Regions from separate parts of the Pseudomonas sp. DF11 genome, predicted to be linked through region 1. Evidence: riboswitches for the same ligand, from Rfam matches in the RefSeq annotation. Region 1 holds a riboswitch; the other holds the start of a gene.
The links. Region 1 has a riboswitch for cobalamin ahead of cobO (cob(I)yrinic acid a,c-diamide adenosyltransferase). Riboswitches for the same ligand answer to the same signal wherever they lie in the genome.

Region 1 (15,788 bases):
CAGCGCCTTCGGCGGCGGTGGCGATCTGGCCGATGACCCAAGGCTGTTCGCCGGCTTCACGCAGTACCTTCAGGGCCGTCTCGACGTGCTCCTGGGCCACGCAGATGACCATGCCCACGCCGCAGTTCAGCACGCGGTGCATTTCGGTTTCATCGACGTTGCCTTTCTCTTGCAGCCAGTCGAACACCGCCGGGCGGGTCCAGCTCGCCACGTCGACCACGGCCTGGGCGCCTTTTGGCAGCACGCGCGGAATGTTATCCAGCAGGCCACCACCGGTGATGTGGGCCATGGCCTTGACGGCGCCGGTGTCCTTGATCAGCTTGAGCAGTGGCTTGACATAGATGCGGGTCGGGGCCATCAGCAGGTCGGCCAGGGGCTTGCCGTCGAGCTGGGTGTTCTCGATGTCGGCACCGGAGACTTCGATGATCTTGCGGATCAGCGAGTAGCCGTTGGAGTGCGGGCCGGAAGATGGCAGGGCGAGCAAGGCATCGCCGGTGGCGACTTTCGAGCCGTCGATGATCTCGGCCTTCTCCACGACGCCGACGCAGAAGCCGGCCAGGTCGTAGTCTTCGCCTTCGTACATGCCAGGCATTTCAGCGGTTTCGCCGCCGACCAGGGAGCAGCCGGACAATTCGCAGCCAGCGCCGATGCCGGTCACCACCTGGGCGGCGGTGTCGACGTTGAGTTTGCCGGTGGCGTAGTAGTCGAGGAAGAACAGCGGCTCGGCGCCGCAGACCACCAGGTCGTTCACACACATGGCCACCAGGTCGATGCCGATGCTGTCGTGCTTGTTCAGGTTCAGCGCCAGACGCAGCTTGGTGCCGACGCCGTCGGTGCCCGAGACCAGCACCGGTTGCTTGTAGCCGGCCGGGATCTCGCAGAGGGCGCCGAAACCGCCCAGGCCGCCCATGACTTCCGGACGCGCAGTGCGCTTGGCGACGCTCTTGATGCGTTCGACCAATGCTTCACCGGCGTCGATGTCTACACCGGCGTCCTTGTAGCTCAGGGAGGGTTGCTTGCTCATGATCCAGGCCTTTAGGGGGGATTTCTGGGTAACGACCGACCGCCGGGGCCATTGAATAACCGTTGTACGAATTATTCCGGGTGCCCAGCCATTGCCGGTCTGCGAAGGCGCGCGATTTTATCAGGCTTGAGGGGCAGCGGCCATCCTCGCGCCGACGGGCAGGGACATATCCACGGAAAAAAACCGATATTTCTTATATTGGTACTGTGTAGCGCGTCTGTATAAGGTGTAGCGGTAACCGGTTATGGTGATGACAGTGCGAAACTTCCACCGGGCGTGTGAATGTTTTGCCGGGTGCTGTGGTCACAGCCATGCTCAATCTTCTTCACACGGCCTGTTCCAGCCGTTATGTCCGGGAATCTTCCATGCGTTTGTTCAAGTTCTTGTCCGTAGGCTGCCTGTCGCTGATCAGCCTGGCGAGCCATGCCGAAACCCTCAACGGCCTCTATCAGGTGTTCGAACCGGTCACCAGCCAGACGCCGGAGGAGCGCAACCAGGCGACCCTGCGCGCCCTGGATACGCTGGTACTGCGCCTGACCGGCGACGCCAAGGCTGCCCAGAACCCTGGCCTGGCGGCGATCCGCCAGGACCCGCAGCAGATCATTCTTCAATATGGCTACGACGCCGGCCCGCCGGAAAGCCTCAAGGTCGACTTCGACCCGACAAGCACCGACCGGGCCTTGCGTTCTGCAGGGTTGTCGCTGTGGAGTGCGAACCGGCCATCGATCCTGGGTTGGTGGCTGAATGACTCGACCGAGGGTTCCAGCCTGGTGGGCGATGGCCAGGCCAGCGCAACGCCGCTGCGGCGTGCCGCCCAGCATCGTGGCCTGGCGCTGCACTTGCCGTTGGCTGACCTGAGCGAGCAGATCGTCGCCACCGCGCCAAACCTGGAAGGCAACGACCCGGCGCCGTTGCGTGATGCCTCGGAGCGCTACGCGACAGACGCTTTGCTGGCGGTCCACGCCAAGGAGGAGGGTGGCCAGTGGCATGGCACCTGGCGCCTGTGGCTGGGGGATCAGCGCGAACAGGGTACGGCCCAGGGCGCCGATCCCGCGGCCCTGGCCGATGCAGTCATGCTCGCGGTGAGTCAGCGCCTGGCGCCTCGTTTCGTCGCCAAGCCGGGCGTGGCCACCGAGCAACTGCTGGAAGTGCAGGGCATGAACCTGGAGCGTTATGCGGCGCTAGGGCGTCTGCTCGAGCCGTTTGGCGGGCAGTTGCAGCGGGTGGAAGAAGACCGGATCGTCTATCGGGTCACCGGCAGTGCCGAACAGTTGAAGGCGCAGTTGGCCCTGGCCAAACTGCAGGAAATTCCACCCGGCGAAGCCGTCGCGCCAGTGCCTGTGGCGCCGCCAGCCGCCGATGGTTCGGTCCCGGTTGCAGCACCTGCGCCTGCGCCGGCAGCCAATTTGCGGTTCCGTTGGTAGGTTTTCTTTCTTTATATAGCTAGGAGTGGTTCATGGGCGATACGCGGCGTTGGTTCTGGTTGGGTGGGGTCGCCCTGCTGTTCGCGTTTATCTATCTGCTGCATCCGATCCTCACGCCGTTCCTGGTTGCGCTGTTGTTGGCCTATCTGTTTGACCCGGTGGTGGATCGCTTGGAAAAACTTGGCCTGTCGCGGACCTGGGGCGTGGTGACGGTCTTTGCGTTGTTCACCTTGATCGTGGTCGCGCTGTTGCTGGTGCTGATACCGATGCTCGCCAAGCAACTGCTGCGCCTGTACGAATTGGCGCCGCAGATGCTCGATTGGTTGCAGCACAGCGCGGTGCCGTGGGTGCAGTCGAAGCTGGGGTTGTCGGACGGTTTCTGGAAGTTCGACAAGGTCAAGGCCGCCATCAGCGAGCACATGGGCCAGACCACCGACATCGTCGGCGTGGTATTGAGCCAGGCCACGGCTTCGAGCCTGGCGTTGATCGGCTGGCTGGCGAACCTGGTGCTGATTCCCGTGGTGGCTTTCTACCTGCTGCGGGATTGGGACCTGATGATGGCCAAGATCCGCAGCCTGCTGCCGCGCCATCGCGAAGAACGCATCATGACCCTGACCGGCGAATGCCACGAAGTGCTGGGGGCGTTCGTGCGTGGACAATTGCTGGTGATGGTGGCCTTGGGTTTCATCTATGCGGCTGGGTTGATGTTGGTCGGGTTGGAGCTGGGGCTGCTGATCGGCTTGATCGCCGGGCTGGCGGCTATCGTGCCGTATATGGGGTTTGTGATCGGGATTGGCGCGGCATTGATCGCCGGGTTGTTCCAGTTCGGCGGCGACTTGTACCCAATGATTGGCATCGTGGCGGTGTTCATGGTCGGGCAGGCCCTGGAGGGCATGGTGCTGACGCCGCTGTTGGTGGGCGACCGCATTGGCCTGCATCCCGTGGCGGTGATCTTCGCGATCCTGGCGGGGGGCGAATTGTTCGGCTTCACCGGGATCCTGTTGGCGTTGCCGGTGGCGGCGGTGATCATGGTGCTGGTGCGTCATATGCACGATCTGTACAAGGATTCGGACATCTACAGCGGCGCCGAAGACCCCGACCTGTAAGGCAATTGGCCGGCGGGGTGTCAGGGAAACTGACGCTCCATGCCCTTGCCGCTGCAAACCTTTGATTTTGCTCGTGGTCCGGCGCATTGTGCGGTCCGCGCCACGGGTATAAACTTTGCGCACTTCACACAGAGGCCACTAACGGTTCCTTGGGAACTGTTCAGTCCGCATGAAACCGATTCAGCTGCCCCTAGGTGTGCGTCTGCGTGATGACGCCACCTTTATCAACTACTACCCAGGCGCCAATGCCGCTGCACTCGGCTATGTCGAGCGGCTTTGCGAAGCCGACGCCGGCTGGACCGAGAGCCTGATTTACCTGTGGGGCAAGGATGGGGTAGGACGCACGCACCTGTTGCAGGCGGCGTGCCTGCGCTTCGAGCAATTGGGCGAACCGGCGGTGTACCTGCCGTTGGCCGAGCTGCTCGATCGCGGCGTTGAAATCCTCGATAACCTCGAACAGTACGAACTGGTCTGCCTGGATGATCTCCAAGCCGTGGCTGGTAAGGCTGATTGGGAGGAGGCGCTGTTTCATCTGTTCAATCGGTTGCGCGACAGTGGTCGGCGCTTGCTGATCGCCGCATCGACGTCACCTCGGGAGCTGCCAGTGAAGCTGGCGGACCTCAAGTCCCGTCTCACCCTGGCGTTGATTTTCCAGATGCGCCCGCTGTCCGACGAAGACAAGCTCCGTGCCTTGCAGCTGCGCGCTTCCCGACGTGGCCTGCACCTGACCGATGAAGTCGGGCATTTCATTCTCACCCGTGGCACCCGCAGCATGAGCGCCTTGTTCGAATTGCTCGAACGTCTCGACCAGGCCTCACTCCAGGCCCAACGCAAGCTGACTATTCCTTTTTTGAAAGAAACCTTGGGCTGGTAGAACCTATCCGACTAGTGGCTCTTGGCCTGCTTTGGCCGCGGCGAAACCCGCGGCCCTGCTGGGCTGCAGGCTACGTAGGATTCAAAATGGGCTTAAGCGCTTAGATGTAAACGCGAAACCGAGAAGTCACATTTGCATCGATTGAATTTGCAAATGAGGTTGATAGAAGGCATAGTCTCGCCATCTTTACTATTCAGCCACGGTCGTGCCCATGCTAAATCGCTTCGCACCCCTCGTGCCTCTCGCACTCGTTACCCTGTTGTTCGGTTGCGCTGCCCACTCCCCAGTGTCCCAGCAAGCGCCCCAGCCACAGGTCAAGAACTCCGTTACCGCCCAGTCTTCCTCCATTGCGTTCCAGGAAGAAATGGCCTCCGACAAAGAGCTCGCAGCCTTCGCCGGCAGCAAGCCTTACCAGCTTCCAGTACTGGCCGACAGCATCCTGGAACGTGGCATGTCCTTGATCGGTACCCGCTACCGTTTTGGCGGTACCTCTGAAGCTGGCTTCGATTGCAGCGGTTTCATCGGTTACCTGTTCCGCGAAGAGGCCGGCATGAACTTGCCGCGCTCCACGCGCGAGATGATCAACGTGAACGCCCCATTGGTGGCTCGCAATCAACTGGAACCCGGTGACCTGCTGTTCTTCAGCACCAACGGTCGTCGTGGTCGCGTCAGCCACGCCGGTATCTACCTGGGTGACAACCAGTTCATCCATTCCAGCAGCCGTCGCAGCGGTGGCGTGCGAATCGACAGCCTGGGCGACAGCTACTGGAGCAAGACCTTCATCGAAGCCAAGCGCGCCCTTGCCATGGCTCCGACCGTGGTCACTGCCCGCAAGTAAACGCACAGTTTGTAAGGCAAACTTAAAGTCTTACTTGAAGTTTGCGTCATAGCCGCTAGAATCCTTGATCATTGATTGATGGCAATCCGCCTGCGTACTCCGCAGGCGGATTTGTTTTCATGCCCACGGCAGAAAAGCCGCATCCAGATCAGGATTGTTCTGCATATGTCGACGTCGGCCCGCCTCGCTCTCATGTGTTTCGCCGCGCTGCTCAGCGCCTGCGCCAGCCGTCCTGCGCCGCCGCCAGCCCCCGTGCGGGCACCGGTGGTCTTTGCTCCCTCGCAAACCTTTTCCCCAGCCGCCGAAGACGTGCTCTTCCGCGCCCTGGGCCTGGTGGGTACGCCGTATCGTTGGGGTGGTAATACGCCGGACTCGGGTTTTGATTGCAGTGGTCTGATCGGTTATGTCTACCGCGATGCCGCTGGCATCTCCTTGCCGCGCTCTACCCGCGAAATGATCGGCATGCGCGCCCCCGATGTCGGCAAGGACGCGTTGCAGACCGGCGACCTGATTTTCTTCGCCACCAACGGCGGCTCCCAGGTCAGCCACGCCGGGATCTATGTCGGCGAGGGCCGTTTTGTCCACGCGCCGGCCACTGGCGGTACGGTCAAGCTCGACAGCCTGTCCAAGAGCTATTGGCAGAAAGCCTATCTGAGCGCCAAGCGGGTGTTGCAGCCGGAGCACCTGGCGCGTAATCCCTGAAGTGTTTTACCTGGCTCAGTGCAAAATTTGTGGCGAGGGGATTTAGCGAAACGTCGCACCGCCCCGCTGGGCTGCGAAGCAGCCCCAAAAATTGAATGCTTGAATGCGAGCTGTCTGATACATCGAGGTCAGAGGTTCAGGGCTGCTGTGCAGCCCAGCGGGGATAAATCCCCTCGCCACAAAGGTGTGTCGGCCTTATTTGCCTGACACCCGCCAAATCTTGTTCCCCACATCATCAGCCACCAGCAATCCACCCTGCTTGTCGATCACGACGCCCACTGGCCGGCCCTGGGCTTTTTCGTCGGCGTTCAGGAAACCGGTCAACACATCCACCGGTTGCCCCACCGGTTTACCGCCGCTGAACGGTACGAAAATCACTTTATAACCACTGTGGGGCTTGCGGTTCCAGGAACCATGCTGGCCGACGAAAGCCCCCTCGGTAAACGGCGCAGGCAAGGTGCTGCCCTCGGCGAACGTCAGGCCCAGTGAGGCGGTGTGAGGGCCGACGGCGTAGTCCGGGGCGATGGCCTTGGCCACCAGCGCCGGGTTCTGCGGTTCGACCCGGGCATCGACATGCTGCCCATAGTAGCTGTAGGGCCAGCCATAGAAGGCACCGTCCTTGACCGATGTGATGTAGTCCGGCACCAGGTCGCTGCCGATCTCATCCCGTTCGTTCACCGCTGTCCACAGCGCGCCGCTGCGGGGCTCCCAGGCCAGGCCGTTGGGGTTGCGCAGGCCTGAGGCGAAGATCCGGTGATTGCCGCTGGCACGGTCCACTTCCCAGATGGCCGCGCGACCTTCTTCGGCTTCCATGCCGTTTTCCGCGACGTTGCTGTTCGAGCCCGTGGTGACATACAGCTTGCTGCCGTCGCGGCTGGCAATCACGTTTTTGGTCCAGTGGTGGTTGAGCGTGCCTCCGGGCAGATCGACGACCTTGGTCGGCTGCGCCTTGATTTGCGTGTCTCCGTCCTTGTAGGGAAAACGGATCAGCCGGTCGGTATCGGCCACATACAGGTCATTGCCCACCAGGGTCATGCCGAACGGCGAGTTGAGATTTTCCAGGAACACCGTGCGGGTTTCGGCGATGCCGTCGTGATTGGTATCGCGCAACAGCGTGATGCGATTGGGGCTGGGCACTCCGGCTCCGGCGCGGCCCATGACCTTCTTCATCACCCAGCCACGGATGCCCTTGGCGTCGTCCGGCTTGGGCGGGGCGTTGGTTTCGGCCACCAGCACATCACCGTTGGGTAACACATAAAGCCAGCGCGGATGGTCCAGCCCTTCAGCGAACGCGCCCACTTGCAGGCCCTGGGCCGGGGTTGGCTTGGCGCCTTCGGGCCAGCCGATGGCTTCGGCGATGTTGACGGTAGGGACGAGGGTCTTGTTCGGTTCGGGCAGTTTCGGCGCAGGACCGGTGCCATCGGACACTTGCAGCGTGGAAGACTCGCCACAAGCGGCAAGCCCGGCGGCAAGGGCGACGACCAAAAGATGAGGTGGCTTGAGCATGCTGGCTTCCCTATGAATGCATGTAGTTATTCATAGAGGAGCGTAGACACGCGATGGTTCAACTGCAGGCGCGTGTCAGCAAGCTCCGCACAGTCCTGGCGAGTCAGCCGTGGGCCTGTTTGAACAGCACCGCAATCCCCGGATGATAGTGACCTGCTTCGTTGCGCAACTTGCGGTAGGCGTAAGGGAAGTACCAGGCCACGGCGCAGGTGTTTTCCTTCTGCAGGTCGTCGACCATGTCCTGCAATTCTTCGGGCGTAGCGCTTTGCTGGGGCTTTTGCGGCGCGACGAACAGGCAGCCCAGCTTCAGGTCGCTGGCGTAGCTGATGCGCTTGGCGTCGCTGGTGGCTTCCAGCAGCGGCTGGGTCAGGTTCAGGTTGGTGACCTTGGGCCAGCGTTGGGTGGCTTGGATAAAGGCGCGTTCATCGGCACCGGCGATGAACAGATCGGCGCTGACGTTGCGTTCGCCTTCTTCATTCTGCTTGCGGGTCGGCGCGTTCTGCAGCGTGACCATCTCGGCCATCCAGGCGGCGGCCGATAACAGGCCAAGGTTGGCCCGTTCATCGAACCAGTAAGGGGTGTCGTTATCGCCCCGTACGGCGTTGTAGCGGTCGATACAATCAAACCAGCGTTCCAGCACCGGGCGCAGGAATTCCAGTTTTGGATTGCTGATGAGCATGCCTTGCATGTTTTGCCCTCTTGTTCTTGTGATATCGGGTCGTGATGCCTATTTGATATCACTTGCCGTAGCGTGGCACAAGATTGGCGTCATTTTATTGATCAGGGCCAATGTTCGGTGCATGTCCTATGGCGGCTTTAATTGACGCTCCACCCCCAACCCTCTAACCTTCGCCGCTTGTTTCAGGTGCTCTATGACCCCGGTCGATAGAGTGAAACAGGGAAGCCGGTGAGTGCACACGAACCCGGCGCTGCCCCCGCAACGGTAAATGAGTCAACGCTGTGCTCTGTGGCCTGTGTGGTGAGTTCGTCAGTTCAAATTCGGATGTCAGAAGTCCATAGCCAAGGCGCTGTGACGAGTCATAGCCCGCTATGGCGAGGAGCAGCAACGCAGGATATGGACTTCTGACGCCGAAGTTGAACTGACAGAACTCGCTACACAGGCCACTCACCACTGTGTCGTAGACATGGGAAGGCGCACAGCCGGGCATTGCGCCGCTCATGAGCCCGGAGACCGGCCTGATTCATCCAACGGCATCACGGTGGGCGATGCCAGGCTCGCTGCCGTCCTTTTTATGCCCGCCCGCCGTTATCCAATCTCAACGGAGAGCTTCCATGACCGACACCCCCGATCGCGACGAACGCCACCTGGCGCGCATGCTGCGCAAGAAAGCCGTGATCGACGAGCGCATCGCCAACTCGCCGAACGAGTGCGGCCTGCTGCTGGTGCTGACCGGCAACGGCAAGGGCAAGAGCAGCTCGGCGTTTGGCATGCTCGCACGGTCCATGGGCCACGGTATGCAATGCGGAGTGGTGCAGTTCATCAAGGGGCGCAACAGCACCGGTGAAGAGCTGTTCTTCCGCCGCTTCCCGGAGCAGGTACGTTTTCACGTGATGGGCGAAGGTTTCACCTGGGAAACCCAGGACCGCCAGCGTGATATCGCCGCCGCCGAAGCCGCTTGGGCGGTGTCGCGGCAATTGCTCAGCGATCCGTCCATTGGCCTGGTGGTGCTCGATGAACTGAACATCGCCCTCAAACACGGCTACCTCGACCTCGATCAGGTGTTGAGCGATCTGCAAGCCCGTCCACCTATGCAGCATGTGGTGGTGACCGGGCGTGGTGCCAAGCCGGAGATGATCGAACTGGCCGACACCGTCACCGAAATGGGCATGATCAAGCACGCGTTCCAGGCCGGCATCAAGGCGCAGAAAGGCGTTGAACTGTGAGTGATGCTCGCCACTGTCCGGCGGTGCTGATCGCCGCTCCGGCCTCGGGGCAAGGCAAGACCACCGTCACCGCCGCCCTGGCCCGTTTGCATCGCAACCAGGGGCGCAAGGTGCGCGTCTTCAAGTGCGGCCCGGACTTTCTCGACCCGATGATCCTCGAGCGCGCCAGCGGCGCGCCGGTCTATCAATTGGACATGTGGATGGTCGGTGAGCAGGAAAGCCGCCGGCTGTTGTGGGAAGCCGCCGCTGAAGCGGACCTGATCCTGATCGAAGGGGTGATGGGGCTGTTCGACGGCACCCCTTCCAGCGCCGATCTGGCGCGACATTTCGGTGTGCCGGTGCTGGCGGTGATCGACGGCACGGCCATGGCCCAGACTTTCGGCGCCCTGGCCTTGGGCCTGGCCCGTTATCAGCCGGACTTGCCATTCGCCGGGGTCTTGGCCAACCGCGTCGGCACCCTGCGCCACGCACAATTGCTCGAAGGCAGCCTGACCGAAGGCCTACGCTGGTACGGCGCGTTGTCCCGGGAAACCGGCATCGAGTTACCCAGCCGCCACCTCGGGTTGGTCCAGGCCAGCGAATTGAACGACCTCGACCTGCGCCTTGATGCAGCGGCCGACGCCCTGGCCGGCAGTTGCGAAGTGGCGCTGCCGCCGGCAGTCGAGTTCGCCGCCCCCGAGGTGATCAACCCACAACAATGGCTCGACGGTGTGCGCATCGCCGTGGCCCGGGACGAAGCGTTTGCCTTCACCTATGGCGCAAGCCTCGATCTGCTGCGGGCCATGGGCGCGCAGTTGAGCTTCTTTTCACCGATCCATGACAGCGAACTGCCCGAGGCGGACAGCCTTTATCTGCCTGGTGGTTATCCGGAGCTGCACCACGTTGTGCTGGCCCGCAATACCCCGATGCTGGCCGCGATTCGTGCCCACCACGCAGCCGATAAACCGTTGCTCGCCGAATGCGGCGGCATGTTGTATCTGCTCGATTCATTGACCGATGTCGACGGCGTGCGCGCCGAACTGCTGGGATTGTTGGCCGGCGATGCGCAGATGCAAAAGCGCCTGGCGGCCCTGGCGCTGCAATCGGTGGATTTGCCGGAAGGCAACCTGCGTGGGCACACCTACCATCATTCCCTGACCAACACTGAACTTGAACCGATTGCCCGTGGCCATAGCCCGAATGGCGGGCGAGGCGCGGAGGCGGTATTCCGGCAGGGGCGGATGACGGCTTCTTATGTGCACTTTTATTTTCCGTCCAATCCCAGGGCGATTGCCGCGTTGTTTGCACCTGACCTTGAGGCCGCCTTCGCGAGCAAGCCCGCTCCCACGTTTGATCACCTAAACCCTGTGGGAGCGGGCTTGCTCGCGAAGAGGCCATGACAGACACCGCTTTCTCCCAAGCCGAACGCGACGCCATCTACCGCGCCATCGCCGAACGTCGTGACATGCGCCACTTCACCGGCGGCACGGTCGAACCGGCCTTGCTGCGCCGCCTGCTGGAAGCCGCGCACCAGGCCCCCAGCGTCGGCCTGATGCAACCGTGGCGATTCATCCGCATCAGCGACCGCGCCTTGCGCGGGCAGATCCGCGAACTGGTGGAGCAGGAACGCATCCGCACCGCCGAGGCCCTGGGCGAGCGCAGCGATGAGTTCATGAAGCTCAAGGTCGAAGGCATCGACGACTGCGCCGAGGTGCTGGTGGCGGCGTTGATGGAGGATCGCGAGCGGCACATCTTCGGTCGACGGACCTTGCCGGAAATGGACCTGGCCTCGCTGTCCTGCGCGATCCAGAACCTGTGGCTGGCCTCCCGCGCCGAAGGGTTGGGGATGGGCTGGGTATCGCTGTTCGAACCCCAGGCCCTGGCCGATCTGCTGGGCCTGCCCACCGGGGCCAAGCCGCTGGCGGTACTTTGCCTGGGGCCGGTCGAGGGGTTTTATCCGGCGCCGATGCTCGCCCTGGAAGGTTGGGCGCAGCCGCGTCCGCTCAATGAACTGCTGTATGAAAATCGTTGGGGAGTGAGCCCATGAGCGTGGCGTTGCTCAGTGCCGCCGCGGTGGCGCTGGATGCGCTGTTGGGCGAGCCCCGGCGCTGGCATCCGTTGGTGGCGTTCGGTGGTTTTGCTGATCGCATCGAACAGCGCTTCAATTCCGGCGGGCGCGGCTGGCGCAGCCACGGGGTGACGGCGTGGATCATCGCCGTGGTGCCGCTGACCCTGCTGGCCACGGCCCTGTCCTGGGCGCCTGTGGTGGGTTGGCTGGTGGAGATCCTGGCGTTGTACTGTGCCCTCGGCCTGCGCAGCCTTGGTGAGCATGTCGAGCCGGTGGCGCGGGCGTTGCGCAGCGGTGATCTGGAGCAAGCGCGTCAGCGTGTCGGCTATCTGGTCAGTCGCGAGACGCGCGAGTTGGACGAGACAGCCGTGGCCCGCGCCGCCACCGAATCGGTGCTGGAAAACGGCAGCGACGCGGTGTTCGCCGCGCTGTTCTGGTTCGCTGTGGCTGGCGCGCCCGGCGTGGTGCTGTACCGCTTGAGCAATACCCTCGACGCCATGTGGGGCTATCGCAATGAACGCTTCGAGCGTTTTGGCTGGGCGGCGGCGAAGATCGACGACGTGCTCAACTACATTCCGGCGCGCCTGGTGGCGTTGACCTACGCGCTGCTCGGCAAGACCCGCCTGGCGCTCAAATGCTGGCGCACCCAGGGCCCAACCTGGGACAGCCCCAACGCCGGGCCGGTGATGGCCGCCGGGGCCGGTGCGCTGGGCGTCGAGTTGGGCGGGGCGGCGGTTTATCACGGCGAGCTGCACCAACGTCCGCCCTTGGGCGAAGGTGTGCCGGCCAGTGCCGACTCCATCGATCTCGGCTGGCAATTGGTCCAGCGCGGGGTATGGTTGTGGTTGCTGATTCTCTGCCTGGGAGCTGAGTTTTATGCTTGAGCACGGTGGACGCCTGCGCAACGCGGCCAGGCAATACGGGATTGCCGAGGCTGATTGGCTCGACCTGTCCAGCGGCCTGGCGCCCTGGCCGTTCGAGGTCCCGGCGATTCCCCTGCGCGCCTGGGCACGCTTGCCGGAAACCGATGATGGCTTGGAGCAGGCCGCCTGCGATTACTACGGTGCGTTGGATGTGCTGCCGGTGGCTGGTTCGCAGATGGCTATCCAGTTGTTGCCGCGCCTGCGTCGGGCCGGCAAGGTCGGCGTGCTCTCGCCGTGTTACGCCGAACATGCCGAAGCCTGGCGCCGCAGCGGCTACATCGTGCGCGAAGTGTTGGCGTCGGAGGTGGATTTCTTCATCGACAGCCTCGACGTGCTGGTGGTGGTCAATCCAAACAATCCCACGGGCCTGAGCCTGGAGCCCGAGCGCTTGCTTGACTGGCATGCCCGCCTGGCCCAGCGCGGTGGCTGGCTGGTGGTGGATGAAGCCTTCATGGACATCACGCCGTCGCTGAGCCTGGCGGCGCACACTCATCTGGTCGGGCTGATCGTGCTGCGTTCGTTCGGCAAGTTCTTTGGCCTGGCCGGGGTGCGCCTGGGGTTTGTCTTGGCCGAGCGCCGCTTGCTCAAGTTGCTCGCCGAACAGGTCGGGCCGTGGGCCGTCAGCGGGCCGACCCGGGTACTGGGCCAGGCGTGCTTGCTGGACAGCGATGCCCACGCCCGTCAGCGCCAACGCTGCGAAGCCAGCAGCCAACGCCTGGCGCTGATGCTCGAGCATCACGGCTTCAAGCCTCAGGGCGGCTGCGGATTGTTCCAGTGGCTGGTCACCGAGCACGCCCAGGGGCTTCACGATTTCATGGCCCATCGCGGCATTCTCCTGCGGTTGTTCACCAGTACCGGCAGCCTGCGCTTCGGACTGCCGGCTGACGACAGCGAATTCCTGCGCCTCGAACAGGCCTTCGAGGCCTACGCCAAGGACGTTCAATGACCACAGTGATGGTGCAAGGCACCACCTCCGATGCCGGCAAAAGTACCCTGGTCACGGCGCTGTGCCGCTGGGTCAGGCGCCAGGGCGTGAGTGTGGTGCCGTTCAAGCCGCAGAACATGGCCCTCAATAGCGCTGTGACCGCCGACGGCGGTGAAATTGGTCGCGCCCAAGCCGTGCAGGCCCAGGCCGCCGGGCTCGAACCGCACACCGACATGAACCCGGTTTTGCTCAAGCCCAACAGCGATACCGGCGCCCAGGTGATCATCCACGGCCGCGCCGTCACCACCATGAACGCCGTGGCCTATCACGATTACAAAGCCATCGCCATGCAAGCCGTGCTCGCCTCCCACGCACGTTTGAGCGCCGCGTATCCAGTGGTGATGGTGGAGGGCGCCGGCTCGCCAGCGGAGATCAATCTGCGCGCCGGTGACATCGCCAACATGGGCTTTGCCGAGGCGGTGGACTGCCCGGTGCTGCTGATCGCCGATATCAATCGCGGCGGGGTGTTCGCTCATCTGGTCGGTACGCTGGAGTTGCTATCACCGAGTGAGCAGGCGCGGGTCAAGGGCTTCATCATCAACCGCTTTCGTGGCGACATCGCCTTGCTGCAACCTGGCCTGGACTGGCTGGAGGCGCGCACCGGCAAACCGGTGATCGGCGTGTTGCCCTACGTGATGGACCTGCATCTGGAAGCCGAGGACGGCCTCGACCAGCGCCAGATCGACAAGGCCGAGCAAGTGCTGAAAGTGGTGGTGCCGGTGTTGCCGCGCATCAGCAACCACACCGATTTCGATCCGTTACGCCTGCACCCGCAGGTCGACCTGCAATTCATCGGCCCCGGCCAAACCATCTCGCCGGCCGACCTGATCATCCTGCCCGGTTCGAAAAGCGTGCGTAGCGACCTGGCCTACTTGCGCGCTAACGGCTGGGACACGGCGATCCAGCGTCACTTGCGCTACGGCGGCAAGTTGCTGGGCATCTGCGGCGGCTTGCAGATGCTCGGTCAGCAGGTTCACGACCCGCTGGGGCTCGAAGGTGCGGCGGGTTCCAGTGCCGGGCTGGGCCTGCTGGCCTTCGAAACGACCCTGGAACATGAGAAACAACTGCGCAATGTGCGCGGGCGATTGGCCTTGGAAGAGGCTGAGGTTAGCGGCTACGAAATTCACGCGGGCGTGACCACCGGCCCTGCCCTGGAAAACGCCGCAGTGCACTTGGAAGACGGCCGCTGCGACGGTGCCCAGAGCCTCGACGGACAGGTGTTCGGCACCTACCTGCATGGGCTGTTCGAGTCGCCCCAGGCCAGCAGCGCGTTGTTGCGCTGGGCCGGGTTGCAGGATGTGCAAACGGTGGACTACCACGGCTTGCGCGAGCGGGATATCGAACGGTTGGCGGATCTGGTGGAGCGGCATTTGGATACTGGGCTGTTGCGTGAACTCTGTGGGGTTTGAGGTGGCTGTGTCGGCCTCATCGCGAGCAGGCTCGCTCCCACATTGGATCTCTGATGACCACAGAATTCATGTACATCCTAGATCAACTGTGGGAGCGAGCCTGCTCGCGATGACGCCGGCAGCGACACCGCCTATTTGAAAGGTAAACAACATGCTGCAACTCATCCTCGGCGGCGCTCGCTCCGGCAAGAGTCGCCTGGCGGAAAAGCTCGCCACGGACAGCCGATTACCCGTGACCTACATCGCCACCAGCCAACCCCTGGACGGCGAGATGAACGCACGGGTCGCCCAACACCGCGCCCGCCGTCCGGCCGAATGGGCCCTGGTGGAAGAGCCCTTGGCCCTGGCCCGAGTGCTGCGGGAAAACGCCGCTCCCGGGCAATGCCTGCTGGTGGACTGCCTGACCCTCTGGCTGACCAACCTGCTGATGCTCGACGATCCCGAGCAACTGCATACCGAACGCCAAGCACTGCTGGACTGCCTGGCCGCGTTGCCCGGTGAAATCATTTTTGTCAGCAACGAGACCGGAATGGGTGTCGTGCCCCTGGGCGAGTTGACTCGCCGTTACGTCGATGAAGCCGGTTGGCTGCATCAAGCCTTGGCCGAACGTTGTCAGCGCGTCGTGCTGACCGTCGCCGGCCTGCCCCTGACTCTCAAAGGTACTGCGTTATGAATCACCGCTGGTGGCTGGACCCATGCAAGCCCTTCGACACCCAGGCTTTGGAGCAGGCCACGGCCCGTCAGCAACAACTGACCAAACCCGCCGGTTCATTGGGCCGACTGGAATCGGTGGCGGTGCAACTAGCGGGCCTGCAAGGGCAGGTCAAGCCGAGCCTGGATCGGCTGTGGATCGCCATTTTCGCCGGTGACCACGGCGTGGTGGCTGAAGGCGTATCGGCCTATCCCCAGGAAGTCACCGGGCAGATGCTGCTCAACTTCGTCAGCGGCGGTGCGGCCATCAGCGTCTTGGCGCGGCAACTGGGCGCGTCCCTGGAAGTGGTGGACCTGGGCACCGTGACGCCTTCGTTGGACCTGCCCGGTGTGC
Region 2 (15,788 bases), on a different contig from region 1:
GCCATAAGCGACCGTCAATCGCGCCCTGCACGCCCGCACCATAGGCACCAGGCTTGGCACCGAAGATCCGCCAACCGGCCTGGCGGGCCGCAACCTCAGGTTCGAGACCCGAGGCCAGCAGGGCTTCGCGCTCGCCACGGACCTTGGCCGCCAAGGGGTTCATGTCGTCCGGTTCATCGAGGGCGGCCACCGCCTGCACCGCCGCATCGAACAGACGGATCAGATTGGCGAAGGCGTCACGAAAAAAACCTGACACCCGCAGCGTCACATCGACCCGGGGCCGGTCCAACAGGCTCAACGGCAGAATCTCGAAATCATCGACCCGTTGGCTGCCGGTGGCCCACACCGGGCGCACACCCATCAACGCCATGGCCTGGGCGATGTCGTCGCCGCCGGTGCGCATGGTGGCGGTGCCCCACACCGACAGGCCAAGCTGGCGCAGGTGATCGCCGTGGTCCTGCAAGTGCCGTTCAAGAATCAGGTTCGCCGACTGGAAACCGATGCGCCACGCCGTGGTGGTGGGCAGGTTACGTACGTCCACCGAGAAGAAGTTGCGCCCGGTGGGCAACACATCCAGGCGGCCACGACTCGGCGCGCCGCTGGGCCCGGCCGGGACGAAGCGCCCGTCCAGGGCATCGAGCAAGCCGCGCATTTCCGCCGGGCCGCAGGCGTCCAGGTGTGGGGCCACGACGGATCGCAGGTTTTCAATGATGCTGCTGACCACCTCCCAACCTGCCACATTCAATTGCTCGACCGCGCCATCCAGGGCCTGCTCGATCAACTGCGCCGCAAACAGTTCCAGGCGCTCGCGGGTATCGCCAGCGGTGCGCCAAGGCTCGGCGCTGACCCGGCGCAACGCTTCGGGGCAGTCGCCAGTCCAGGGCTCGGCCAGGGCACAATCCAGCGGATCGAAACCCAACCCGAACGCCTTGGCCAGTGCTCGCAGCAGGCTCGACTGCGCGCCCTTGCCATCGCCACGGGGTATGCGCAGCAACGCCAGCAGCGTGTCGATACGCAGGCGTCCGCTGGGCGATTCACCAAAAATGTGCAGGCCATCGCGGATCTGCGATTCCTTCAAATCACACAGATAGGTGTCCAGGCGCGGCAGCCAGATCGCTGCGTCGGCATCGCTGTCGAGCGCGGCATCGAGTTGCAGCTCGCGGTCGATGTGCGTCTCGCGCACCAGCTTCAGAATGTCCCGTTGCAGTTCCCGGGCGCGGCGCGGATCGAGCAACTGCGCCTCGTAGTATTCGTCGGCCAACAGCTCGAGGTTACGCAGCGGCCCGTAGGTTTCGGCGCGGGTCAGCGGCGGCATCAAGTGGTCGATGATCACTGCCTGGGTCCGACGCTTGGCCTGGGCGCCCTCACCCGGGTCGTTGACGATAAATGGATAGATGTTCGGCAGCGGTCCCAGCAATGCATCGGGCCAGCAACTCTCCGACAGCCCGACGCCCTTGCCCGGCAGCCATTCGAGGTTGCCGTGCTTGCCGACGTGGATCACCCCGTGGACGCCGTAGGTGTGACGCAACCAGAAATAAAACGCCAGGTAACCGTGGGGTGGCACCAGGTCCGGGTCGTGGTACACCGCACTTGGATCGACCTGATAACCCCGCGCCGGTTGGATGCCGACAAAGGTCAGGCCCAGGCGCAGGCCGGCGACCATCAGGCGCCCGTCGCGGAACATCGGGTCATGCTCGGGCGAGCCCCAACGCTCCAGCACCGCCTGGCGGTTGGCCTCGGGCAATGCATCGAACAGGGCCTGGTAAGCGTCGAGGGCCAGGCTCTGGTGACACGGGCGCAAGTCGAGGCTGTCCAGGTCGTTGCTGACCCCGCCGAGCAATTGCTGGATCAGCGCGGTGCCGCTGGTCGGCAGTTCGCCCGGCAATGGATAACCCTCGGCCTGCATGGCCCGCAGGATATTCAGCGCCGCCGACGGGGTGTCCAGGCCGACACCGTTGCCGATACGCCCGTCCCGGGTCGGGTAGTTGGCGAGGATCAGCGCCACGCGCTTTTCGCCGTTGGGCAGGCGCGCCAGGGTGGTCCAGCGCCGGGCCAGTTCGGCAACAAAATCCATGCGCTCGGGCACGGCCCGGTAACAGACCACATCGCTCTGGCTGCGCTCGCTGCGCCAGGCCAGGTCCTTGAAACTGATCGGGCGGCTGATGATCCGTCCGTCCAGCTCCGGTAAGGCAATGTGCATCGCCAGGTCCCGCGAGCCCAGGCCCTGTTCGCTGGCGCGCCAGCCGGGTTCGTTGTCCTGGGCACAGATCGCCTGGATCACCGGGATGTTGCGGCGAAACGGCCGCAGGTGCGGCGCTTCAGGGCTGGATTGGGCGAAGCCGGTGGTGTTGAGAATCACCCCGGCTTCGACCTCATCCAGCCAATCTTCCACCAGCGCGAGGCAACCGGGTTCCTTGAGGCTGGCCACGGCAATCGGCAGTGGATTGAGCCCCGCCACTTGCAAGCGCTGGCAGAACACGTCAATGAACGCGGTGTTCGCCGCTTGCAGGTGGGAGCGATAGAACAGCACCGCCGCCACCGGTAGATCGGCCCGCCAGTCGGCTTGCCAATCGCCGAGGCTGGCGTTGGTGTTTGCGGGGTGATAAATCGCCGTGCGCGGCAGGACTTGCGGTTCCTCCCACGGATAATCACGGCCGAACCATTGGCTGCCCAGGTTGTGAAACAGGTCCAGGGCATTGCCCAAGCCACCCTGGCGCAAGAACTGCCAGAGCCGGTCGCGATCCTCGACGGGCACGTTGCTCAGGTCACTGAGCTCCGGGTCCGGGCGATCATCCCCCGGTACCAGGATCAGCTTCACCCCACGCCCGGCCAATTCCATCAGGCGCTCGATGCCGTAGCGCCAATAGCCGATGCCGCCGTGCAGCGACAACAGGATGACCTTGGCGTGGCGCAGTACGTCCTCGAAATACAGGTCCACCGAGGCGTGGTTCTGCACCTGCATCGGGTTGGCGAGGCGAAACTCCGGATAATCGCCTGGCAACTGCCTGGCCGCTTCGGCCAGTAGCGCCAGGCTGGAATCACCGCTGCACAGGATCACCAGTTCGGCTGGGGTTTGCCCCAGGTCAGCAATGTTGTCGTCCGATACAAAGCCGCCGGGCTGGGTCCTGAGCAGGTGCATGGCTTAGACGCTGAGAGCGGCGCGCAACTGCGCTTCAAGCAGCCCGGCATCGAGCGCCTGGCCGATCAGCACCAGCCGGGTGACCCGCGCTTCATCGGCGCCCCACTGGCGGTCGAAATGCTTGTCGAACCGCGTACCGACGCCTTGGATCAGCAAGCGCATCGGCTTGTTCGGGATCGCCGCGAAACCCTTGACCCGCAGCACGCTGTGCTGGACCACCAGTTGTGTCAACGCGTCCAGCAGCAGGCTTTCGTCGGCCTGGGGCAACTCGATGGAAATGGAGTCGAAGGCGTCATGATCATGGTCGTCTTCGTCGCCGTCATGGTGATGATCGTGGTGGCTGTGGCGGCTGTCGATGTGTTCTTCGGAGCCGGCGCCCAGGCCGATCAGCACGTCCAACGGCAGGCGACCGCTGCTGGCTTCGATGACCTTGACCGCCGGCGGCAGCTCTTCGGCCACTTCCAGGCGGACTTTTGCCAGGTCTTCAGGGCTGATCAGGTCGGCCTTGTTGAGGATCACCAGGTCGGCGCTGGCCAGTTGGTCGGCGAACAGTTCGTGCAGCGGCGATTCGTGGTCCAGGTTCGGGTCGAGCTTGCGCTGGGCATCGACCTGGTCAGGGAAGGCGGCGAAGGTGCCGGCGGCCACGGCCGGGCTGTCGACCACCGTGATTACCGCATCGACGGTGCAGGCGCTGCGGATTTCCGGCCACTGGAAGGCCTGGACCAACGGCTTGGGCAGGGCCAGGCCGGAGGTTTCGATGAGGATGTGGTCGAGGTCGCCGCGCCGGGCCACCAGCTCGCGCATCACCGGGAAGAACTCTTCCTGCACCGTGCAGCACAGGCAACCGTTGGCCAGTTCGTAGACACGGCCGTTGGCTTCTTCTTCGGTGCAACCGATGGAGCACTGCTTGAGGATCTCGCCGTCGATGCCCAGCTCGCCGAACTCGTTGACGATCACGGCGATGCGGCGGCCCTGGGCGTTGTCGAGCATGTGCCGCAGCAAGGTGGTTTTACCCGAGCCGAGGAAACCGGTGACGATGGTGACGGGAAGTTTGGCCAGTGTTTTCATCCGATGCCCCTTGGCAAAGTGGCGGGCAAACGGGACGACAACCGCAGGCAAGGCATGCGCGGAAGATTTCGCCACCGGATCACCCCGCCCGGTTGTAGTGAGAATCTGCGTCGAGGCAGGTCTCCTGGCTGACGGCGGGCCAGTCATTGACTGGCGATTGCTGCGCCTTCCCGTGCGCCTGGTGTAAAGGGCATGCACAGTGGCCTTGCAGAAACAGCACCGTTCACAGTTGCGGGGGCAGCCGCGGCTTGGACCGCGTTCCCTTCTTAGCTTCGGCACAGGCCGAAGAACCTCGAAGATGCAAGGCTACGCAGGGTGTGGGGGCGGGTCAATCTCCAGAGCGTTTTGCGGTGCATGCGCTGGCCTCATCGCGAGCAGGCTCGCTCCCACAGTTGATCTTGGTTGAACATGAATGTTGTGTCCGGCGCGATTCATTGTGGGAGCGAGCCTGCTCGCGATGGGTTCAACTCGCTGTCAATCTGCAAACCCATGCCAATTGACGTCCCGCCCCCGCCCATGCTCTCCTGTGCGCCTAGTTACGGGTGCCCTTCACAGGGTGAAACGGGAAACCGGTGAATCGTGTGCTTTACTTCAAGGCCACGTCAGTCCGGTGCTGCCCCCGCAACGGTAAGCGAGCGAAGCGTCTGAACCACTGTGTCTGTCGACATGGGAAGGTGACGCTTGCAGGCCAGGCACAAGCCCGGCCCCTCGCAAGCCCGGAGACCGGCCCATGACTCAAGCATCAACAAACCCGCGGTGGGCGGGCGCTGTTCGAACCTTGGCGGGCTTTCGCCCGGGGTTTCATTGCGCTCGAATCACCCACTGAACAAGAACAGAGGGAAGCGCCATGTCGACCATCAGCAGCACCGCCCGCACCGCCAGCAGCACCACTACCCTGAGCCAACGCCTGAGCGCCGCGATCCTGGCCTCGATCCTGGGCGCCGGCCTGGTCTATTTCGCCGGTTTCTCCCACATCGAAGCGGTGCACAACGCGGCCCACGACACCCGCCACAGCGCCGCCTTCCCGTGCCATTGAGAACCGACGACATGATCAAGCGTATCGCGCAGACCGCCGGTTTCAGCGGCTTGCTGGCCGCCCTGCTGCTGACCCTGCTGCAAAGTTTCTGGGTATCACCGCTGATTCTCCAGGCTGAAACCTATGAGAAGGCTCCAGCCGCCGAGGTCCACGAACACGCCGACGGCGTTGCCCACACCCATGATGCCGAAGCCTGGGAACCGGAAGATGGCTGGCAGCGCGTGCTGTCCACCACCGGCGGCAACCTGGTGGTCGCGGTGGGTTTCGCCCTGATGTTGGCGGGCCTGTACACCTTGCGCGCCCCGACTCGCACTTCCCAGGGGCTGCTTTGGGGCCTGGCCGGTTACGCCACCTTTGTCCTCGCGCCGACCCTCGGCCTGCCACCGGAACTACCCGGCACCGCTGCAGCCGACCTGGCCCAGCGGCAGATGTGGTGGATCGGCACTGCGGCGTCCACGGCGGTGGGCATCGCCCTGATCGCCTTCGGCAGACATTGGCTGCTCAAGCTGCTGGGCGTGGCGACGTTGCTGGTGCCCCATGTCATCGGCGCACCGCAGCCGGAAGTTCACTCGATGCTGGCGCCCGAAGCGCTGGAAAGCCAATTCAAGATCGCCTCGCAGTTGACCAACATCGCGTTCTGGCTGGCCCTGGGCCTGATCAGCGCCTGGCTGTTTCGCCGCGATAGCCAAACCCACCACGACGCATGACCACCGAGCCGATCCTGGTGATCGGCCTGGGCTGCCAGCGTGGTTGCCCGGCCAGTACGCTGCGGGCCTTGCTCGACCAGACACTGCTGGCCCACGGCATTGCGCTCGATCAGGTGCAAGCCCTGGCCAGTATCGACCTCAAGCGTGACGAACCGGGCCTGCTGGAGCTGGCCGAACAACTGGCGCTGCCGCTGACTTGCTTCAGCGCCGAGCAGTTGGCCGGCTACCAGGGGCGACTCAGTCACCGCTCCGAGATCGCCTTCGAACGCACAGGCTGCTATGGCATCGCCGAAAGCGCCGCCCTGGCCCTGGCCGACCAATTGGGCACGACGCCCGCGATGCTGCTGATTCCCCGTCAAAAAGGCCCCATGAGCACGTTGGCATTGGCGCGCGCGTCGTAAATCCCGATAATCCGCCCCCAGGATCATGAGCGATCTTCATCTGGACGACGCTCACCCATCTTTCACAGGAGCCGGTCATGACCGTTTACTTCATCGGCGCCGGCCCCGGCGACCCGGACCTCATCACAGTCAAAGGCCAACGACTGATCCGCAACTGCGCGGTGATCATCTACGCCGGATCCCTGGTGCCAACGGCGGTAATTGAAGGCCATCGCGCCGAACAGGTGATCAATAGCGCCGAGCTGCACCTGGAACAGATCATCGAATTGATCAAGAGCGCCCATCTCAAGGGGCAGGACGTGGCCCGGGTGCACTCTGGCGACCCGAGCCTGTACGGTGCCATCGGTGAGCAGATTCGTTGCCTGCGGGAACTGGACATCCCTTTCGAGATCATCCCAGGCGTCACCGCGACCTCAGCCTGCGCCGCCCTGCTGGGCGCCGAACTGACCTTGCCGGACATCTCCCAAAGCCTGATTCTCACCCGCTACGCAGACAAAAGCCCGATGCCCGCTGGGGAAGAACTCAGCAGCCTGGCGCAACACGGGGCGACCATGGCGATTCACCTGGGGGTCAATCATCTGGAAAAAATCGTCGACGAACTGCTGCCCCACTACGGCGCCGATTGTCCAATCGCGGTGATTCACCGGGCGACCTGGCCGGATCAGGAATGGGTGCTGGGGACGCTGGCCGATATCTCCGAGAAGGTGCAGGCCAAGGGTTTTCGCCGTACGGCGCTGATTCTGGTGGGGCGCGTGCTGGGTAATGAGGTGTTCAGCGAATCGTCGCTGTACCGCGCCGGGCATGCGCATCTCTACAGGCCTTGACTCAATCAGCAAGAGCCAACAGGGATTGGCGGCGGTCGGATCTGCGCCCATAAAAAAACGGTGCTCACGGGCACCGTTTTTTATATCCGCAGCGAACACCTATCAGTAGTAGGCGTTTTCTTTCTGCGTGTGGTCGGTCACGTCGCGCACGCCCTTGAGCTCTGGAATGCGCTCGAGCAAGGTGCGCTCGATGCCTTCCTTCAAGGTCACGTCAGCCTGGCCGCAGCCCTGGCAGCCGCCGCCGAACTGGAGCACGGCGATACCGTCTTCCACCACGTCGATCAGCGAAACCTGGCCGCCGTGGCTGGCCAGCCCCGGGTTGATTTCGGTTTGCAGATAGTAATTGATGCGCTCGTTGACCGGGCTGTCGGCATTGACCATCGGCACCTTGGCGTTCGGCGCCTTGATGGTCAACTGGCCGCCCATGCGGTCGGTGGCGTAGTCGACCACCGCATCGTCCAGGAACGCTTCGCTGAACGAGTCGATGTAGGCGGTGAAGCTCTTGAGCCCCAGCGCGGTGTCTTCGGCTTTCTCTTCCCCCGGCTTGCAGTAGGCAATGCACGTCTCAGCGTACTGGGTGCCGGGCTGGGTGATGAAGATGCGGATCCCGATACCTGGGGTGTTCTGCTTGGACAGCAGGTCGGCCAGGTAATCGTGGGCGGCATCGGTAATCGTAATAGCGGTCATGGGAACTCCTCGCAGGCTTGTCGGCAGTTTACGCCAATCAACGCGCCGGACAAAGTCCCAGTATTTTTGTCGGGAAAGCAGCCAGCGGCGACGGGTTCCGTCGCCGGGCCTCCCGATCAGAGGTTCTGGTAGCGATTCATGTCCAGCACACCGGCCTCCAGAGGCTCCGTTTCCTGGATATAACGGTCCAGATCATGGAAGTAGTCCCAGAACTGCGGGTGGCTGCGACGAATCCCCCAGCGCTCGACGATCCGCTCGAACGCCGGCACGTCCTGGGCGTTTTCCATGGCATCGACAAACGCCGGCACCTGCCCGGCGGGGATGTTGAAGATGAAGTTCGGGTAGCTGCTGAGCACGCCCGGATAGACCGTCAGCGTGTCCAGACCCGGCTGGTAGCGCATCTCCTCGCCCAACAGGAACGCCACGTTGCTGTGGGCACGGTTGCGCAGCAGGCTGTAGACCTCACGATGACCGCTGGCGGTTTCGATGCGCAGCAGGGTCGCTTCCGGCAGTTGGTCGATCACCTTGAGCCCCGCCGCCGGGCGCGACACCAGCCGACTGAGGGCCTGCTCGGCGTTTTGCAACGTCGGATCGATGTTCGGCCGCGAGCAGTAGGCGCCGTCGCAACGGTTGATCGGATCGGGCCGCGCATTCAGGTCGCCATAACGGGCCAGCAATTGCTGGGCAAAATCGCGCTTGGGGTCGCGTTCGTCGAGCTTGAGGGCGGTCGGCTTGTCATTGTCGATGGACTCATAATCGAGCCACATCTTGAACTTGCCGCCGGCCTGATACCAGTCGTCGAGGTAGCCTTCCCGGGAGTCGGCCGGCATCAAGCGCAGGAAATTCTGCTCCGCGCCGTTGCGGATCAGGTCGAAATACAAGCGAGTCTGGGCCTGATGGGAGACGTTGCCGAACACATCGAAATTCACCGCCAACTGGTAATAGGTACGCTCCAGCAACGGGAAATCGAACAGCCACATCGTCTGTGGCACCTCCCCGATCAATCCCTTGGTGACCGAAGCACTGTCGAAATGCCGGAAAATGCTCAACAGCGCATTGTCATTGCCGGCCCATAACGTCGACCAGCTCGGCGCCGGAAGCTCGGCATAGTTGTCGCGGCGCAAGGCTTCGTACTCGTTGCGTTTGTCGCGGTAGTCGAGCCACAGGCTGAGAACGCTGCCCACGTCATCGTTCTGCCCGGGCATCGCCAGCAACGGCGTGGCCTGGCCGCGGTAGTTCGGGTCGGTGATGTACAGGTCATGCTCGGGAGCCTGGAACAACGCCCAGAAATTGTCACGGATCACATCCGTGGCGATCTGGCCCCGGCACACCGGCCCGCGGATGAAGGTGCGCACAAAATACTCGGCGTTATCGAGCATGAACTGGTAGCGCGCTTGCGCCGGAATCGCTTCAAACGTGGAAAACGGATTGGCCCGGCGCTCCGGCCCGTAGCCCGGCAAGGCGCTGACCTGCCATTTGCCGCTGTAGAACAGGCTCTTGATCCGCGCCATCTTCGCCGCGCTCAAGCCATAGGTGATGTGGGTCTTGTGCACGATCACCCCTTGCACCGGCCAGAGCCGGTAATAAACGCGAGTGCCGGGATCGTCGTTCGGACGGCGGGTGTTGATCAGGTCGATGGGCTGGCCGGTGGGAGTGCGCGAACGCACCCATTGGAAGAAATGCCCCGGTTCGCCGTCCTTGAAATAGATATGCGCCAGGAACCAATGCTCGAACAACCAGCGGCCCACCAGGCTTTCCCGGGCACCGGGGGCGTTGAGCAGGTTTTCCCATTGCACCACTTGCAAGGCTTCGGCGGCGCTCGGGGCCAGGGCCTGCTGATCGATGGGAGCGCCGGCGGCCAGCCAGCGCTGCAGGGTCTGGTATTGCTGGTCGGTCAGGCCGGTGACGGCCAAGGGCATGCCTTCCCGGGGATGGGTGGCAGCGTACTCGTCGAATTGTCCAGGCATCGGGCAACTGTTATCCCGGTTGAGCCCGAGCACGATGTCTTCCGGTAGCTTGGCGTTGGGCTGCAACGGCGCACTGTGGCCCAGCTCCAGCATCCGCGCCATCAAGGCAGCCTGGCTGCCCTGGGCGTCGAGCACTGAGTAGAAGCCCTTGCGCTGCCAGGCGCGCTGGCCCGAGGCGTCATAGAACAAGCGGGTCGGGTCGGCCGCCTGGCGCCGCTCGCCGTCATACACCGACAGCTTGCTCGCGCCCCGGGCAACGCCTTCGCCGCTGCCCAGGTTCAACTGGCAGGCGGAATCGTAGCAGGCATGGCAGGCCACGCATTTTTCCGTGAAGATCGGCTGGATGTCGCGAGTGTAGGAGATCGCGGGAGCGGGACTCCCGGCGGCTGCGGTAATAGACAACAGCAGCAACAGACTGCCGAATAAGACGCGGTACGGCATGTCTCGGGTCCCTAAGAGATAGTCCGGCGATTCTACCGGGCCAGCATCGCCTTGCAAACATGAGCGATATTCATGCAAAACCCCATCATGATCAAATCCAGCACAGGTTTGCTATCATCCCGGCCTTCGTAATGGTCTTTTTTCCAGGTAGTCCTATGTCCGATCGCAGCGCTCGCCTTTATCTTCTCCAGCAAGCCCTCAAGGAACGCATCCTGATCCTCGACGGCGGCATGGGCACGATGATCCAGAGCTACAAGCTGGAAGAACAGGACTACCGCGGCAAGCGTTTTGCCGACTGGCCGAGCGACGTCAAAGGCAACAACGATTTGCTGGTGCTCAGCCGTCCCGACGTGATCGGCGCCATCGAAAAAGCCTACCTGGATGCCGGCGCCGACATCCTGGAAACCAACACCTTCAACGCCACCCAGGTGTCCCAGGCCGACTACGGCATGCAGGGCCTGGCCTACGAGCTGAACCTGGAAGGCGCCCGCCTGGCCCGCAAGGTGGCCGACGCCAAGACCCTGGAAACCCCGGACAAACCGCGCTTCGTCGCCGGCGTGCTCGGCCCGACCAGCCGCACCTGCTCGCTGTCGCCGGACGTGAACAACCCCGGCTACCGCAACGTGACCTTCGACGAACTGGTGGAGAACTACACCGAGGCCACCAAGGGCCTGATCGAAGGCGGCGCCGACCTGATCCTGATCGAAACCATTTTCGACACACTGAACGCCAAGGCAGCGATTTTTGCCGTGCAAGGGGTCTACGAAGAGTTGGGCGTTGAGTTGCCGATCATGATCTCCGGCACCATCACCGACGCCTCCGGCCGCACCCTCTCCGGGCAGACCACCGAAGCGTTCTGGAACTCCGTGGCCCACGCCAAGCCAATCTCCGTGGGCTTGAACTGCGCCCTGGGCGCCAGCGAATTGCGCCCGTACCTCGAAGAGCTGTCGAACAAGGCCAGCACCCATGTCTCGGCCCACCCGAACGCCGGCCTGCCCAATGAGTTCGGTGAATACGATGAGTTGCCCGCCCAGACCGCCAAAGTCATCGAGGAATTCGCCCAGAGCGGCTTCCTGAACATCGTCGGCGGCTGCTGCGGCACCACCCCGGCGCACATCGAAGCCATCGCCAAGGCCGTGGCCGGCTATGCGCCGCGGCCAATCCCGGAGATCCCACGGGCTTGCCGCCTGTCGGGCCTGGAACCGTTCACCATCGATCGCAGTTCCTTGTTCGTCAACGTTGGCGAGCGGACCAACATCACCGGTTCCGCCAAGTTCGCCCGGCTGATTCGCGAGGACAACTACACCGAAGCCCTGGAAGTGGCCCTGCAACAGGTCGAGGCCGGCGCCCAGGTGATCGACATCAACATGGACGAGGGCATGCTCGATTCGAAGAAGGCCATGGTGACCTTCCTCAATCTGATTGCCGGCGAACCGGACATTTCCCGCGTGCCGATCATGATCGACTCGTCGAAATGGGAAGTGATCGAGGCCGGCCTCAAGTGCATCCAGGGCAAGGGCATCGTCAACTCCATCAGCATGAAGGAAGGCGTCGAGCAGTTCATCCATCACGCCAAGCTGTGCAAGCGCTACGGCGCCGCCGTGGTGGTGATGGCCTTCGACGAAGCCGGCCAGGCCGATACCGAGGCACGCAAGAAGGAAATCTGCAAGCGCTCCTACGACATCCTGGTCAACGAAGTCGGCTTCCCGCCGGAAGACATCATCTTCGACCCGAACATCTTCGCCGTCGCCACCGGTATCGAAGAGCACAACAACTATGCCGTGGACTTCATCAACGCCTGCGCCTACATCCGCGATGAACTGCCCTACGCGCTGACCTCCGGTGGCGTGTCCAATGTGTCGTTCTCGTTCCGCGGCAACAATCCGGTGCGCGAGGCGATCCACTCGGTGTTCCTGCTCTATGCGATCCGCGCGGGCCTGACCATGGGCATCGTCAACGCCGGCCAACTGGAGATCTACGACCAGATCCCGGTGGAGTTGCGCGACGCCGTGGAAGACGTGATCCTCAACCGTACCCCCGAAGGCACCGACGCCCTGCTCGCCATCGCCGACAAGTACAAGGGTGACGGCAGCGTCAAGGAAGCGGAAACCGAGGAGTGGCGCGGCTGGGAGGTGAACAAGCGCCTGGAACATGCGCTGGTCAAGGGCATCACCACCCACATCGTTGAAGATACCGAGGAATCGCGACTGTCTTTCGCCCGGCCGATCGAGGTCATCGAAGGCCCGCTGATGGCCGGCATGAACATCGTCGGCGACCTGTTTGGCGCCGGCAAAATGTTCCTGCCCCAGGTGGTCAAGTCCGCACGGGTGATGAAACAGGCCGTGGCCCACCTGATTCCGTTCATCGAGGCGGAAAAAGGCGACAAGCCGGAGGCCAAGGGCAAGATCCTCATGGCCACGGTCAAGGGCGACGTTCATGACATCGGCAAGAACATCGTCGGCGTGGTGCTCGGTTGCAACGGCTATGACGTTGTCGACCTGGGCGTGATGGTGCCGGCGGAGAAGATCCTGCAGGTGGCCAGGGAGCAGAAATGCGACATCATCGGTCTCTCCGGCCTGATTACCCCGTCGCTGGATGAGATGGTGCATGTGGCGCGCGAGATGCAGCGCCAGGACTTCCACCTGCCGTTGATGATCGGCGGCGCGACGACGTCCAAGGCCCACACGGCGGTGAAGATCGAGCCCAAGTACAGCAACGACGCGGTGATCTACGTCACCGATGCCTCCCGCGCCGTTGGCGTGGCCACGCAGTTGCTGTCCAAGGAACTCAAGCCGGCGTTCGTCGAGAAGACCCGCCTGGACTACATGGACGTGCGTGAACGCACCGCCAACCGCAGTGCCCGCACCGAGCGCCTGAGCTACCCCGCCGCCGTGGCCAAGAAGCCGCAGTTCGACTGGAGCAGCTACCAGCCGGTCAAGCCGACCTTTACCGGCGCCAAGGTGCTGGACAACATTGACCTGAACGTCCTGGCCGAATACATCGACTGGACGCCGTTCTTCATTTCCTGGGACCTGGCCGGCAAATACCCGCGCATCCTCACCGACGAAGTGGTCGGCGAAGCGGCCACCGCGCTGTACGCCGACGCCCGGGCGATGCTGCGCAAGCTGATCGACGAGAAGCTCATCAGCGCCCGTGCGGTGTTCGGCTTCTGGCCGGCCAACCAGGTGCATGACGATGACCTGGAAGTCTACGGCGACGATGGCAAGCCACTTGCGCGCCTGCATCACCTGCGCCAGCAGATCATCAAGACCGACGGCAAGCCGAACTTCTCCCTGGCTGACTTCGTCGCGCCCAAAGACAGCGGCGTGACCGATTACGTCGGCGGTTTCATCACCACCGCCGGCATCGGCGCCGAAGAAGTCGCCAAGGCCTACCAGGAAGCCGGCGACGACTACAACTCGATCATGGTCAAGGCCCTGGCCGACCGCCTGGCCGAAGCCTGTGCCGAATGGCTGCACCAACAGGTGCGCAAGGAGCACTGGGGTTATGCCCAGGACGAGAGCCTGGACAACGAGGCGCTGATCAAGGAGCAGTACACCGGCATCCGCCCTGCCCCCGGCTACCCGGCCTGCCCGGATCACACCGAGAAAGCTACCCTGTTCCGCCTGCTCGACCCCGAGGCCAGCGAACTGAAGGCCGGACGCAGCGGCGTATTCCTCACCGAACACTACGCCATGTTCCCGGCGGCAGCGGTCAGCGGCTGGTATTTCGCCCATCCCCAGGCGCAGTACTTTGCCGTGGGCAAGATCGACAAGGACCAGGTCCAGAGCTACACCGCACGCAAGGGTCAGGACCTGAGCGTGACCGAACGCTGGCTGGCACCGAACCTGGGCTACGACAACTAAGTCCGCAGCAATTGACTATGCTCTCCACATACGACCTTGTGTATGGAGAGCATCATGGACGAACCGACCGAAAATAAGGCGCCCACCCTCTGGCAAATGCTGCACAGCGTGGGAGCTGCGGCCTTTGGCGTGCAAAGCGGGAAAAACCGCGCCCGCGACTTCACCCATGGCAAGCCGAGCCACTTCATCATCCTCGGCATCCTGTTTACGGTGATTTTCGGGTTGACGTTGTATGGGATCGTCAATCTGGTGTTGTACTTTGCGGGCGTATAGAACGTATCTGCACAGTATGGAACCAGATCTCTCTTTCGAACCGAAACAGTCATATTCCCCGTCTCGCCAGCCTCGATCTGAGCCGCTCTAGCGCCGCCCCAGCGCATCGAGCGAAAAGGCATAGCGCTCGCCATCCGGGTGGGACACCAGGCTGAAGCGCTTGAAGTCCAGGCGGTAGTCCTTGGCAGGATTCATGTTCAGCCACGCGCGGGCGCGGGCCGGATCGAGCGATTGCATCAGGTCGAGCTGCTGGTTGTAGCCGCCATGACGCGCGAGATCGACGCCCTGGGCATGATCATGGAGCATGACCATGGCCCAGCCGCCCAGACTGAAATGACCGGTGAACAGGACGCTCAGGCGCCCGTCGATACGGGCCTGGAGCGCCGCCCTGGAGCTGTTCATCGCGCTGAACAACACGTCCTTGCCCGGCTGGCGACCGGCCTCCTCGAACGCCTGCATGGCGCCCAGGGCCATTTCATCGTTGGCCGACCAGACCAGCGCGGTCTGCGGATAGCGCTTGACCAACTGGCTCGCCTGCTCATAAGCCCGTTCACGATTCCACTCGCCATAGACCAACTGACGCAGATGCACCTGCGGGTGCTCGGCCAGCGCCCGCTGCAAGCCTTTCTCGCGCAGTTGCGCCGAAGGGGTGATTTTCTTCCCGGAAAATGCCAGCAAGTCGAGGGTCTGCCCAGGCGCCAGCGGCCCGTGTTGACGCAAGAGCTCCTTGAGCATCAGGTAGCCGCTGCGCTCATCGTTGGGCACCAGGCTACCGAGCAACTCGGCAGGCAGGGTACCGCCCTCCGCCAACAGGCGACTCTGATCGCTGGTCAACGTGTTATTCACCAGGAACAGCTTGACCCCACTGCCCTGCGCCAATTGCAGGATTCGCGGGGCGACATACTGTTCGTTGACCAGCACCAGATAGTCCGGACGGTCTTTCGCCGTAATAACCTCGCGCGCCTGGCGAATCATGAGCTGGGGATCGCGCTCTGCATATTCCACACGCAGTCGCAGGCCCAGTCCGCTGGCCGCCGCTTGCATGAATTCGGTATAGCTGACCCAGAAGGTTTCGGTGGAGTACCCAGGGTTAAGGAATACGACTGAAGGAGCAGCCGGCCTGGCGACCACAGCTTCGGTCGAAGAAGACACCGCATTGGCGGCTTGGGCATGCGCCCAGAATGACAGGCATAACAGCCCCAGTAGCCTGCAGATAAACTTCAACATCCCGCCCGCCCCAAACAATACGCCACCCAGTATAACGACCCGGGTGGCGAACGGGCACATGAACGCGAAACCTTCACGTAGCCTGCAACGGCTGGAACTTATTGATGACTGACCCAGAACACTGCGGTGCCCACCACCAGGATAATCAGGAA

Region 2: linked by a shared signal. The riboswitch ahead of AC30D9_RS24235 (CbtB domain-containing protein) and the one ahead of cobO (cob(I)yrinic acid a,c-diamide adenosyltransferase) in region 1 are both predicted to bind cobalamin.

The regions. Positions count from the first base shown of each region.
Region 1 covers NZ_JBYVYN010000015.1:37,825-53,612, forward strand. The annotation lists gene purM (phosphoribosylformylglycinamidine cyclo-ligase) at 1-1,024, opposite strand, end outside; gene AC30D9_RS28250 (DUF2066 domain-containing protein) at 1,390-2,448, shown strand; gene AC30D9_RS28255 (AI-2E family transporter) at 2,481-3,554, shown strand; gene hda (DnaA regulatory inactivator Hda) at 3,724-4,428, shown strand; gene AC30D9_RS28265 (C40 family peptidase) at 4,640-5,266, shown strand; gene AC30D9_RS28270 (C40 family peptidase) at 5,432-5,968, shown strand; gene AC30D9_RS28275 (PQQ-dependent sugar dehydrogenase) at 6,164-7,474, opposite strand; gene AC30D9_RS28280 (hypothetical protein) at 7,578-8,162, opposite strand; cobalamin riboswitch at 8,321-8,689, shown strand; gene cobO (cob(I)yrinic acid a,c-diamide adenosyltransferase) at 8,768-9,379, shown strand; gene AC30D9_RS28290 (cobyrinic acid a,c-diamide synthase CobB) at 9,376-10,758, shown strand; gene bluB (5,6-dimethylbenzimidazole synthase) at 10,755-11,405, shown strand; gene cbiB (adenosylcobinamide-phosphate synthase CbiB) at 11,402-12,310, shown strand; gene cobD (threonine-phosphate decarboxylase CobD) at 12,303-13,295, shown strand; gene AC30D9_RS28310 (cobyric acid synthase) at 13,292-14,743, shown strand; gene cobU (bifunctional adenosylcobinamide kinase/adenosylcobinamide-phosphate guanylyltransferase) at 14,895-15,416, shown strand; gene cobT (nicotinate-nucleotide--dimethylbenzimidazole phosphoribosyltransferase) at 15,413-15,788, shown strand, end outside.
Region 2 covers NZ_JBYVYN010000009.1:172,593-188,380, forward strand. The annotation lists gene cobN (cobaltochelatase subunit CobN) at 1-3,139, opposite strand, end outside; gene cobW (cobalamin biosynthesis protein CobW) at 3,143-4,207, opposite strand; cobalamin riboswitch at 4,305-4,517, opposite strand; cobalamin riboswitch at 4,731-4,953, shown strand; gene AC30D9_RS24235 (CbtB domain-containing protein) at 5,055-5,243, shown strand; gene AC30D9_RS24240 (CbtA family protein) at 5,255-5,950, shown strand; gene AC30D9_RS24245 (cobalamin biosynthesis protein) at 5,947-6,351, shown strand; gene cobM (precorrin-4 C(11)-methyltransferase) at 6,429-7,175, shown strand; gene nfuA (Fe-S biogenesis protein NfuA) at 7,278-7,862, opposite strand; gene AC30D9_RS24260 (fatty acid cis/trans isomerase) at 7,979-10,270, opposite strand; gene metH (methionine synthase) at 10,426-14,136, shown strand; gene AC30D9_RS24270 (DUF2970 domain-containing protein) at 14,191-14,409, shown strand; gene AC30D9_RS24275 (ABC transporter substrate-binding protein) at 14,497-15,636, opposite strand.